4 regions of the Cohnella sp. GCM10027633 genome follow, and region 4 is predicted to be linked to each of the others. Evidence: predicted binding sites of a transcription regulator. Region 4 holds the regulator's gene; each other region holds the start of a gene.
What was found. The regulator LexA, encoded in region 4, represses DNA repair genes until DNA is damaged. The targets are predictions, from matches to a motif close to CGAACATATGTTCG.
Positions count from the first base shown of each region.

Region 1: the regulator LexA is predicted to act here: its motif matches at 1,936-1,949, upstream of ACFQZG_RS00260 (DNA polymerase IV).
Region 2: the regulator LexA is predicted to act here: its motif matches at 1,933-1,946, upstream of ACFQZG_RS19765 (carbohydrate kinase).
Region 3: the regulator LexA is predicted to act here: its motif matches at 1,288-1,301, upstream of recA (recombinase RecA).

Region 1 covers NZ_JBHTGV010000001.1:71,612-74,720, forward strand. Annotated here, with positions in the region: gene ACFQZG_RS00250 (YjgB family protein) at 1-53, opposite strand, end outside; gene ACFQZG_RS00255 (YhjD family protein) at 201-668, opposite strand; gene ACFQZG_RS00260 (DNA polymerase IV) at 665-1,918, opposite strand; gene ACFQZG_RS00265 (phosphotransferase family protein) at 2,117-3,016, shown strand; gene ACFQZG_RS00270 (peptidylprolyl isomerase) at 3,098-3,109, shown strand, end outside.
Region 2 covers NZ_JBHTGV010000010.1:15,749-18,857, reverse strand. Annotated here, with positions in the region: gene ACFQZG_RS19770 (pseudouridine-5'-phosphate glycosidase) at 1-771, opposite strand, end outside; gene ACFQZG_RS19765 (carbohydrate kinase) at 774-1,868, opposite strand; gene ACFQZG_RS19760 (acyl-CoA dehydrogenase family protein) at 1,977-3,056, shown strand.
Region 3 covers NZ_JBHTGV010000003.1:23,602-26,710, reverse strand. Annotated here, with positions in the region: gene ACFQZG_RS09185 (competence/damage-inducible protein A) at 1-677, shown strand, start outside; gene recA (recombinase RecA) at 1,432-2,496, shown strand; gene ACFQZG_RS09175 (regulatory protein RecX) at 2,584-3,109, shown strand, end outside.
Region 4 covers NZ_JBHTGV010000001.1:504,704-507,812, reverse strand. Annotated here, with positions in the region: gene glnA (type I glutamate--ammonia ligase) at 1-576, shown strand, start outside; gene ACFQZG_RS02180 (NADPH-dependent FMN reductase) at 672-1,214, opposite strand; gene lexA (transcriptional repressor LexA) at 1,379-1,999, opposite strand; gene yneA (cell division suppressor protein YneA) at 2,161-2,577, shown strand; gene ACFQZG_RS02165 (DUF896 domain-containing protein) at 2,713-2,904, shown strand; gene ACFQZG_RS02160 (hypothetical protein) at 2,952-3,109, shown strand, end outside.

The sequences.
Region 1 (3,109 bases), 430 kb from region 4:
GTGCCGATAACGGCCGCCAACGCGGCGATTTGGGTCAATTGCTTTATTCTCATGATGAAAAGGCCTCCTTGATGTTGGGCGATTAATTTCACTCCTATTAGACGGAGTCGGTTGCCTACTTGTTGCAGGTAACAGGTGGAACTTCGAAATCAAGACGGCTGCCGGCTCGTTCGCGCGGCGAATAAAAAAGAGCAGCGAGGTTATCCCTCCTGCTCTTGGAATCGCAAGATCCTGTCGGCGGACTTGGCGATGAGCTTGGAAATTTCGAACCGCGCAACCTCTCTCGTCATCCCGAAGCGCCCCTCGTATCCTCGGCACACGTAACGATGATAGACGATGTCGTCGGCCATCTCGTCCGAGAGCACTTTGATGTTGCGCTGTCTCAGCTCGCGTCGTACGCGATACATCTCCAAGCTGATATGATCCATCAGCACGCGCAGAAATTTAGCCATCGTATGATGCAAAGCGATCGTCGATCCTTTAATCTCGTTAAGGCTTTTGTTCGAGATCGTCATCGCGTGCGGGAGCAATACCGCTTCGCGGATCATCGCGATTTCGTCCGCCGTCGCTTTGCCTTGGGTTTGATCTCCCCGTGCCTCGTACTGTTCCTGGTGTTCGGTCAACAGCATCTTGCTCTTCCAACGGTTGTTGCCTTCTAGCTTGCTCATTTGTAATGGCCCCCGATCTGGCCGGCTCGTTCGCGGGCGACGCCGGCGGATAGTAAAGATGAAGCGCGCATGATGGCGTCGCTGCCGTATCGGTCTTTAATCGCATCGGTCGTCGTCTCCAGATCGAACGTGGAGGCGCGGTCATTGAATAGGTCGAGCTGCTGGACGTCGTCGGACGACAATTGATTCAGCGAGACGTACAAGTGGCTTACGGGCATCCCTTGCCAATGCTCCCTGAAGAGGCGCAACACGGCCGCGGCGACCTCATGCGTTAACGAGGTGGCATGCGGGAGCGTCAGCTGGCGTCCGAAACGCGCCCCGCGTACGCCGTCCGTCTCCCCCGCCCCGACCATAATGACTCTTCCCTGCACCTTCAACCGTCTGGCTCGCCGGCATACCTCGATCACAAGCTCCAAGAGCACGACCTCGATATCCTCCCGGTTCCGGTAGAGGCTCGCCCGCAGCGTCTTGCCGTGGCTGACGGACTTAAGGGCGCCGCGTATGGACGGCTCGACCGGGCTAGGATCGATGCCGCGCGCCGTCTGCCAGTAATACTCCGCCTGGATATCGCTCTGCCGCCCCATCCGCGTCCGCATTCGGCGTTTGAAGTCGGCCAGCTCCATCCGGGCGATATCTCCGATCGTAGCGATGCCCATTCTGTTGAAATGGGCGCCCATTCGATTCGCCACCATGAACATCTGGTGCACGGGCAGCGGCCAGAGCGTCGTCTCGATATTATCCGCCCCGATTCGGAAGATCCCTTCCTTCTGTTTCTTCGCGAAATTGTCCGTGGCCGTCTTGGCGAGAATCTTGGTCGGACCGATACCCACCCGGGACCACACGCCCGTCGATAGCTTCACGAGCTGCTGCAGATGACGGGCGACTTCCTCGGCCGGTCCGCATCCGGTGACGTCCAGAAATTGTTCGTCGATGGAGTAAGGCTCGACAAGGTTGGTGACGCTCTCGAATATTTCCGTTATGAGTAACGAAATCTGAATATACCGTCCCATTCGCGGCCTTACGACGACGAGATCCGGACAAACCGCCAGCGCCTCGAAGATGCGCGATGCGGTCGTTACGCCGCGGGACTTGGCGATCGGGCACGCGGCCAAGATAATGCCGCTCCTTCGCGACGGATCGCCTACGGCAACGGGTTTGTTCGCGAGTTCGGGATGGGCTGCTTTTTCGCATGATGCGTAGAAGCTTTGGCCGTCGATCAAAAAGATCGTTCGTTCTTTATGCGGCAGCATTCCTTCACTCCTGAAATCGAACGTTTGTTCTTATCATATTACGAACAATTGTTCCCGTGCAAGAGGTGATTTATTCCGATCGCAAAAAAATGCGGCGGGCCGGTCCTTTGAACGCCGACCGAGTCCGCCATTTATCCTATTAAAATACACAAGCCGAATCCTTCTTGCTCGCATCTCTTACTAGAGGGGGGATGTCCGATGCCGAATGTAGAATCATTAATTAACCATATTAAGAACGTACATCCGGAGATTACGGGCGACAATCCGATATCCGTAATAACGGAAGGCTCCGCCAACATCGTGCTTGTCGTAGAGAGCGGCAAGCCATGGATCTTTCGCTTTCCAAGGGATGATAATCCAACGGCTCCGCGCCAAATGAAACGCGAACAATGGATTCTTCCTCGATTAATGAACCGGGTTCCCTATATTCCTCAGGTTAGCATCGTCTCGGAACGTCCGATTCCCTATATCGGGTATCCTAAAATTAACGGAACGCAGTTGCTTCCGGCCTATTTTTCTAAACTGCAAGAAGAAAAACGGGAACGCCTCGCAAAGGACCTTGCGCGTTTTTTATCTACTCTTCATTCGTTTCAAGCGGAAGCTTACTTTCCTCAAGAAAATACCCGCCCATCCTTCGTTAAGCGAAAATGGGAAAACAAATTGAACGTTATTAAAGAGCTTGTTTTCCCCGATTTGAATGATTCCCAAAGAGACTGGACATTGCGGCTATTCGACTCCTTCCTATCGAACGACAAACATTTCGAGTTTCATTGTCGGTTCATACACGGCGACTTAAAACCGCAGCATATTCTGGTGGATGAGCGAACGAAACAATTAACGGGGGTAATCGATTTAGGACTCATGATGGACGATCCCGCGTTGGACTTCGGATATCTCGGATTCGGCAGCTCGTTTCAGAACAAATTGCTCAAGCATTATAAAGGCTTTCAGGATGAAACGTTTCCGGATCGAATCCTGTTTTATAAAAAAACGATCCCGTTTTACGGTTTGCTATATGGCGCGATAAACAAACGCAAAGAGGTTTTCAAAGACGATCTGCAATTGTTGAACGAATTCATGGCGGAGGATGCAAAGTAACGGGTTGTCGAAAAAAGGAAATGACTTGACCTAAGCAGAATGAATAGAGAGACGTTCATTCTGAAAGGTGGAGATCGAATAATGAAAGACAAG
Region 2 (3,109 bases), on a different contig from region 4:
GATGTTCTGCGCCTTCGCCTCGTCCAGCGCCTGCTGGATGACGCCTTCGATCTCTTCCTGCTTCAGCGCCGATTCCGCCGGCACCGGATTCGCGATAACCGCGCCGCCGTCCAATCCGAGCGCCCACTTCGTGCGGAGCACGTCGGCGACCTGCGAAGGCTCGTCGAGCCGGAAGTCGACGCCGAAGCCGCTCTCCCGCGCGTAGAACGACGGGAATTCGTCGGTCTGGTAGCCGACGACCGGGACGCCGTGCGTCTCGAGGAACTCGAGCGTTCTCCCGATGTCGAGGATCGACTTCGCGCCGGCGCACACGACGGCGACGTTCGTGCGGGCGAGCTCCGTCAAGTCGGCGGAGACGTCCATCGTGACTTCGCCTTCGCGGTGAACGCCGCCGATGCCGCCCGTCGCGAATACGCGGATGCCGGCGAGCGCCGCGCCGATCATCGTCGCGGATACCGTCGTCGCGCCGATGCGGCCGGAGCTCAGCATGTACGGGAAGTCGCGGCGGCTGACTTTGTCCACTTGCTTGTTCGTGGCGAACGCTTCGAGCTCTTGCTCGTTCAAGCCGATCTTCACTTTGCCGTCCATGATGCCGATCGTGGCGGGAACTGCGCCTTCGTCGCGGATGATCTGCTCGACCTTGCGGGCCATCTCGATATTTTGCGGGTACGGCATACCATGGGAGATGATTGTCGTCTCGAGCGCCACGATCGGCTTGCCGGTCGCGAGCGCGTCGCGGACTTCGTCGGTATAAGTCAAGTAAGGGTTCAATGTCATTGGAATCGCTCCTTCATCTTCTGTAGTAGTGTCTCTTCGCTCAAGTCGGCGGATACCGATTGGCTCGTCTGCAGCGTAAGGTGCGCGGCCGTGAGCCCGTATTTGCAAGCGTCGGCGTACGAAGCGCCGCTCAGGATGCCGTAAGCGACTCCCGCGACGAACGCGTCTCCGGCGCCGGTCACTTCGACGACGTCGGTCGGAATCGGCGACAGCAGCCAGCTCTGCCCTTCGCCGGCGTAGAAGATGCCGTGCTGCCCGAGCGTGACGAACACGTGCGCGACGCCCCGCCGTTGAATGGCGGCCGCGAGCGCGGGATAGTCCGGCGAGTCGGTCGGAGGAAGGCCGGCGAGCTCGTGGGCTTCCTCCGTATTCGGGAAGATCGCCGTGACGCCGGACAAGTCGGCTGGCAGCTTGGCGGCCTTATTGGACGATACGGGATCGACGAACAAGGCCAGGCCGGCGTCCTTGCAACGCTTGATCAGCTCTGCCAGGCTATCCGCCGGAATGTTCGTGTCGGCGATGACGAGCCGCGACGCCGCGATGTGCGGCCACCGGTCTTGGATCATGTCGACCGTGAACTTGTCATAGATGCCCATGTCTGCGAACGCGACGTGCATTTCGCCGGCGTTGTCGAGAAGCGCCGTGTACGTGCCGGTTTTCACCCCGGCCAGCGTATAGGTCAGGCTCGTGTTCACGCCGCGCTTGGCGGTTTCCTTCAGCACCCATTCGCCGGCTTGGTCGTCGCCGATGACGGTCAGCAGAGAGACGTCGCAGGCGAGGCTGGCAAGGTTCTCGGCGATGTTGCGCGCGACGCCGCCGCAGGTCTGCTCGACGCGGACCGGGTTCGAGGAAGCCGGGCGAATCGCTTGGAGGCTCGTCGCCTTGCTGTCGAGGTTCGCTCCGCCGATGCACAGCACGGCGTTATCCTCGGCGAGGACGTAGGCGCGGCCGCGAATGACGCCTTTGCGCATGAGGGCGGCGATATAGCCCGCGACCGCCGACCGGGAAATGCCGACGCTGTCGGCGATTTCGTTCTGCGTAATGAACGGATTGTGCCGGATGAGGGCCAGAATCTGAGTATCGCGATCCATCTCGGCGCCCCTTTCGCTTGATCTGGTTTCATTGTACGCCCGTCTATAACAAATGTCCATAACACAAACAAATGTTTATGATCCTAAAAATGGCGAGGAGATTCTCTTATGACGGTATTATTCACCGATGCGATCGCGAAGCTGGCGAGGGAGCGTTCGGCAAGCATGGATCGGGCGCGGACGATCGATCCGGCGTTGCTCGACTATATTTACGAGAACAAACTGTTCAAGCTATTCGTGCCGGAGTCGCTCGGCGGATTGATGCTGCAGTTGCCCGAGGCGCTCCGGGCGTTCGATGACGCGGCGAGGATCGACGGCAGCTTCGGATGGGCGGTCACGATCGGATCGGGGGGCGGATTCTTCTCCGCGACGTTGCCTCCGGAGCAGGCGCGCGCGTTATTCGCCCACGATAAGGCCGTCGTCGCCGGCAGCGGTCATCCGAACGGAGCGGCTCGCAAGGTAGATGGAGGCTATATCGCTAGCGGACGATGGTCCACGTGCAGCGGATCGACTTACGCGAGCGTGTTCACGGCGAATTGCCGGCTCGTGCCGGAAGGCGCCGAACCGTCACCGGACGATCCGTACCGATCGTTCGCGTTCTTGCCGGACCAAGTCGAGATCGTCCGCGATTGGAACGCGTTCGGGATGCGGGCGACGGACAGCCATACGATCGTCGTGCGGGACGCGTTCGTGCCGGACGACATGACGTTCGATATTGTGTCCCCGCCGAACTTCGACGATCCGATCTTCCGATACCCGTTCCTGCCGTTCGCCCAGACGTCGTTCGCGGCGGTGAGCCTCGGCGTCGGGCGGCACTTCGTCGAAGAGGCGGCAGCATTCGCGGAGGAGAAGGCAACGGAGTGGTCGCGGAAGAAGCCGCAATGGCTGGAGGCGCTGCGAGGGCGGATCGGGAAGCAGGCCGCGGCGCTGCGCGAAGCTTCGGATGCGTTCTACGCCGTCGTAGGCTCGACGTGGACGTCGTTCGTCGAGTCCGGGCAACTGGGCGCCTCCGGGGAGGAAGAGGTGGGGCGAACGAGCAAGCAAGCCGCTCAGGCCGCTCTGGACGCGGCTCGCGATATTTTCCCGCTGGTCGGCATGACCGCTCTCATGGAGGATCATCCGATCAACCGCGCATGGCGCGACTTGCACACCGTGACGCAGCACGCGGTGCTCGCGAGGCTCGACTGAACCGCGCTCCGGTTGCCCGCGCAAGAAGGCGAGAGAAGACAACGAATCGCGAC
Region 3 (3,109 bases), on a different contig from region 4:
TCGAGGACTTGCTGATCGATCTGATCCGCGAGCAGCAGGATCCGACGATCGCTCCGTACGCCGCGGAAGGCGAAGTAACGATTCGCGTGTCGACGAAGGCGTCCGGCGAGGAGGAAGCGGCTCGCAAGCTGGAACCGACGTTGATGGAAATCCGGGGACGCACGCCGCTTCATCTCTATGCGGAAGAAGATATTCCGATCGAAGCAGCGGTCATTCGCTTGCTCGCGTCCCAGCGCCGCACGGTCGCGTTGGCCGAAAGCTGCACGGGCGGCATGGTGGCCGCGATGCTGACGACGGTACCCGGCAGCGCGGACGCGTTCCGCGGGGGCGTGGTGAGCTACAGCAACTTGCTGAAGCACCGCGCGCTGGGGGTTCCTTCGGCGTTGCTCGAGGGCAACGATGCGCCGGGCGCGGTGAGCGCGGAGACGGCTTCGGCGATGGCCGAGGGCGCGCGCGAGCTGGCGGACGCGGACTTCGCCGTGTCGATTACCGGCGTGGCCGGGCCGGCGTCGTCGGAAGGCAAACCGGTCGGCCTCGTGTACATCGGGCTGGCGGAGCGGGGCAAGGAGACGCGGACGACGCAGCTGCAGCTGTCCGGCGACCGCGAGGGCATCCGCCTTCGCGCGTCGAAGCGGGCGCTGTACTTGCTGTGGCTCGCGCTGACGGGCCGGGGGTAAACTATGGGAGGCGCTGCTGGGCAAGCGCCTTATGGGCATTATCCCGTTGCGTCAGGCGGGGAGGCTGGGAGCGTTGGGGCGCGCGTCTTTGCGGGAATCTCGCGGAGAGTAACGGTGTGTCATGGCGCTAAATCCGCGAGTGTCGGGTTTTGTGGGGAATAACGCTGTGTCATGGCGCTAAATCTGCGAGTGTCGCGTCTTGTGCGAAATAACGCTGTGTCATGGCGCTAAATCTGCGAATGTCGGGTCTCGTGCGAAATAACGCTGTGTCATGGCGCTAAATCTGCGAATGTCGGGTCTCGTGCGAAATAACGCTGTGTCATGGCGCTAAATCCGCGAGTGTCGCGTTTTGTGGGGAATAACGCTGTGTCATGGCGCTATACCGCAGAAGAGCACGTACCGAACAAACCTTATCATCACTATCCCGTCGAGTCAGGGCGTTGGCTGCCGGAAACGGCAAGACTAAATAGTTAGCGCGTTCACAATTCTGTCAAACATGGTCTTTCAAGGAAGCTTGTCATCCGCAGTCGGTTATGATAAAGTTTTGTTGAAAGTTTCGGAAGAACCGGGGCGAAGATAACTTTGCTTCGGTTTTTTTTCGGAGAAAAATCGAACAAACGTTCTCGAAAGACTTGGCAAACGCTCGAAAACGCGGTATGATAGATTCATAAACGAACAGATGTTCTCAAAATGCTTGGCAAACGACCGCAAACGCGGTATGATGAAACTATTAAAGGATAAGGATGTGGGTGTGTTGTCAGATCGTCGCGCCGCATTAGACATGGCTTTGCGCCAGATTGAGAAGCAATTCGGTAAAGGTTCGATCATGAAGCTCGGCGAGAACGCCCATCTGCAAGTCGAGACGTCCTCCAGCGGCGTATTGGCGCTCGATATCGCCCTCGGCATCGGCGGGTTCCCGCGCGGACGTATTATAGAAGTGTACGGACCGGAATCGTCCGGTAAGACGACGGTCGCGCTCCACGCGATCGCGGAAGTTCAACGGAACGGCGGACAAGCGGCGTTCATCGACGCCGAGCATGCGCTCGACCCGATTTACGCGAGAAACCTCGGCGTCAACATCGACGAGCTGCTGCTCTCGCAGCCGGATACGGGCGAGCAAGCGCTCGAAATCGCGGAAGCGCTCGTACGCAGCGGCGCCGTAGACATTATCGTCGTCGACTCGGTCGCGGCGCTCGTGCCGAAAGCCGAGATCGAAGGCGACATGGGCGATTCGTTCGTCGGCCTGCAAGCGCGTTTGATGTCCCAAGCGATGCGCAAGCTGTCCGGCGCGATCAGCAAGTCGAAGTCGATCGCGATCTTCATCAACCAATTGCGCGAGAAAGTCGGCGTCATGTTCGGCAACCCGGAGACGACGCCGGGCGGACGCGCGCTCAAGTTCTACGCCAGCGTACGTCTCGACGTTCGCCGCGTCGAATCGATCAAGCAAGGCAACGACGTCGTCGGTAACCGGACGAAGATCAAGGTCGTGAAGAACAAAGTCGCGCCTCCGTTCAAGCAAGCGGACGTGGACATCATGTACGGCGAAGGCATCTCCAAAGAAGGCAGCATCATCGACATCGGCGCGGAGCAAGATATCGTGCAGAAGAGCGGCGCGTGGTTCTCCTTCTCCGGCGAGCGTCTCGGCCAAGGCCGCGAGAACGCGAAACAGTATTTGAAGGATCACCCGGACATTTCTCTGAAGATCGAGACACAAATTCGCGAGCTGCTTCTTAGTTCTGCAGCTAAGGCTAAGGCGGCTTCCGCGGCGAGCAGCGCCGCCGATGAAGACGAGGACGATTCGGAGTTCGCGGAAGAATAATATCGCAAGGAAACGAATGGAAACAGCTAGCGGCATATTGTGCCGCTATTTGTTTTTTTCTAACGAATGGCCGAGAGGTGGGACACAATGGTAAAGCCGAAGCGTCCGGGTCGATGGGGCGGCAACTCGAAGGATCAGCGCGTCGACGATAACGTCGCGGCGGATCCGCGCACCGTCATCGGAGCGACGATCGTCTCCATGGAAGCGCATCTGAGAAGATCGAAGATGTATAAGATTACGTTGGAGCTCGAGTTCGAGACGGATGAAGACGATCCTGAACTAGGGGGATACCGGGACAAGCGGAACACTTCTCCAGAGCAAGCCAACGAAGAGGATAAGAGCGGGTCGTGGCACGACGAAGTCGACGCCTTGATCGTGAGCGCGCAGACGGCGACGGAGCCTGGAGAAGCAACGCTAACGATCCACGAGGATACGCTGGTCGGTTGGCGCCTGTTGAAGGGGCGTCGGTTTACCGGAGAAGAATACAGGCTGTTGCTCGAGGAAGAACGGAAGGAAGAGGCGTATCGCGACGCGCTGGCGATGCTCGAGCGCAAAGCTCGAACGACGACGGAGCTGTCCAGGGCGCTGAAGCGCAAGGGCTATGCGCAAGAAG
Region 4 (3,109 bases):
AACGAGAACGCGTTCTTCGACCCGAACGATAAGCTTGGTCTTAGCGCGATCGCTAGACAATACATGGCGGGTATCTTGAGACATGCGCGCGGTTTCGCCGCCATTACGAACCCGACGGTCAACTCTTACAAACGTCTTGTTCCCGGCTATGAAGCGCCTTGCTACGTAGCCTGGTCCGCAAGCAACCGGAGCCCGATGATTCGGATTCCGGCATCCCGCGGCCTTAGCACGCGCATCGAAGCTCGCAACCCGGACCCGGCCGCCAACCCTTACTTGGCGCTTGCGGTCATGCTGAAGGCGGGTCTCGACGGTATCGCGAACAAGATGACGTCTCCGCCGCCGGTCGATCGCAACATCTACGTGATGAGCGAAGAGGAACGGATCGACGCGGGCATTCCGAGCTTGCCGATCAACTTGAAGGAAGCATTGTCCGAGATGCTTCGCGACGACGTCGTATGCGAGACGCTCGGCGATCACGCGCTCAGCCACTTCTACGAGCTCAAAGAGATCGAGTGGGACATGTACAGAACGCAAGTCCACCAATGGGAACGCGATCAGTATTTGACGGCGTTCTAGAATAAACGCAACGCATAATAACCGGCCCCGCGGCGTCTTCGGACGTTCGCGGGGCCGGTTTCCGTATAGATAGGGTGAAATTCGCTAACGGATGTTTACGAACGCACCGTCTTGAGCGCGCCACTCCAGGCGACGACTTGGTCGAGCATGCCGTTCAAGTTCGTCAGGTGAAGCTCGGCGGGCTTGAACGTGCTGCCGTTCTCGAAGTCCGTGAACAGCGACAATGCCACATGGACGCGAACGTCGGCGATCGATACTTCGCCGAGAATGCCCCGCAGATGCTCGGCTGCGCGCGCGCCGCCTACGGAGCCGTAGCTGACGATGCCGGCCGCCTTATTGTTCCATGCGTCGCGAGCGTAGTCGATCGCGTTCTTGAGCGCACCCGTAATGCTGTGGTTGTACTCGGCGACGACGAAGACGAAGCCGTCGAGTCCGGAGAGCGTCGTATTCCATTTCGTCGCTTGCTCCGTGGCGTCCGTCTCGCCGAACATCGGCAGCTTGTAGTCCGCGATGTCCACGATCTCGTAATGCGCGTCGTTGCGCGCATCCGCGTGCTTCTTCACCCATTCGCCGACTTGAGGGCTAACGCGGCCTTGGCGGGTGCTGCCCAGAATAATTCCGATTTTCAATTGTGACATGTCGTCCTCCTGAATTGTTTATCGTTAAAAGCACGTTCGTTAAATAGTATGTCCAATCGTCATTACCCAGTATAAGCGACGTTCAAACGAGCAAGAAAAAAGGCAGACCCGTCATCTCCCGATGAGCGGGTCTGCCTTGTCGCCGAGCCGGCGAGCTTGCCGGCTTACATGAACGAGCGAATCAATCCGATGACTTTACCCAGGATGCTGACGTTCGGATAGCGGAGAGGCGACATGCTCGAATTCTCCGGTTGGAGACGAATATGATCGCGTTCCTTATAGAACGTCTTGACGGTCGCTTCGTTGTCTTCCGTCATCGCGACGACGATATCTCCGTTCGTAGCGTTCGGCTGCTGGCGTACGATGACGTAGTCGCCGTCGTGGATGCCGGCCTCGATCATGCTATCGCCTTGGACGGAAAGCATGAACACCGGTTGATCGCCGACCATCGTCGCCGGCAGCGGGAAGTACTCTTCGATGTTCTCCGTCGCCGTTATCGGCACGCCGGCCGTTACTTTGCCGACGAGCGGAATTTGGCGAACGGAGGCAGCCAGTCCGAACACGTTGTCGTCGTCTCCCAGAATCTCGATCGCGCGCGGTTTCGTCGGATCGCGGCGGATCAAGCCTTTCTTCTCCAGGCGATCGAGGTGGCCGTGCACGGTGGAACTGGATGCGAGCCCTACGGCTTCGCCGATCTCGCGGACGGAAGGGGGATACCCTTTGTCGCGCACTTCGTTCTTAATGAAGTCTAAAATGGCATTTTGGCGATTGGACATCTTGGACACGCCAAGCCCTCCCTATGTATCAGCTCATGATGACAAATTATAACACAGAACTCGAGTTCGCACAAACATTCGTTCCGCCGAACAAATGTTCCAAAATTTGTTGACAAGCACATATGTTCGTGCTAATCTGATACCAGAACAAATGTTTGGGGTGAGCGTAAATGGTACATACATGGGTATCCGGTTCTTCCGCAACTGCTTCAACGCTTCGTAACGGTACGGCTTACGCTAAGCCAGCATACGCGGGACGGACGGCGCCGCAAGCGCCGGCTCGTTCGCATCGCGGCTTAGGCATCGCGCGTTCCTTCTTTATACTGTTCGCCTTTCTGATTCTGTTCAGCGGATTCGCGTTCGCGCATACGTTCGCATCGGACGCCGAGGTTTCGCCGGCGACGGCAACGGAGATCTCGATCTCCGTCGATAGCGGCGATACGATCTGGGACTTGGCCGCTTCCTATAAGAAGGATACGATGGATACGCGCGACGCGGTGCATGCCATCAAGAAGCGGAACGGTTTGTCCTCGTCGTCCGTACAAGCAGGACAGACGTTGATTTTACCAGCCAAGATGTTGCCTTAATGCAATACGAACGCGATGCGAACGAATGTTCCGAGACCGGGGAAACCCGGTCTTTTTTGCGTGCCCGGTTTTCTTGACAACGCATCGCCGTTAATGTCAAAGTAGAGAAGATATACGGAAGGGAGTGACAACGCCATGGAAATGGAGAAGCTGATTGGGCGCATTAACGAATTGGCCCGCAAAAGCAAAGCCGAAGGCTTGACGGAAGAGGAAACGGTCGAACGCGATCGGTTGCGCAAGGAATACTTGGTCAACTTCAAGAACAACTTCCGGCAGCAGCTGGACCAGATCGAAATCACGGACGAGAAACCAACGATTGTACATTAAATAGATCGGTTGGCTTAACGCAGCAGCATTTGACGAGGAGGAGCTTTATGTCCCGCTCATGGGAACGCATGGTTCAGAAGAACGCCAAGCAAGTGAACAAACGCCGTAAAAGAGACGGCAAAAAATCGATTAGCGCAACATCCGCTCCGCATGTCGACAAATTCAAAGGGCGCAATTACGTCGTCCCGATCCTGCTCCTCATGCT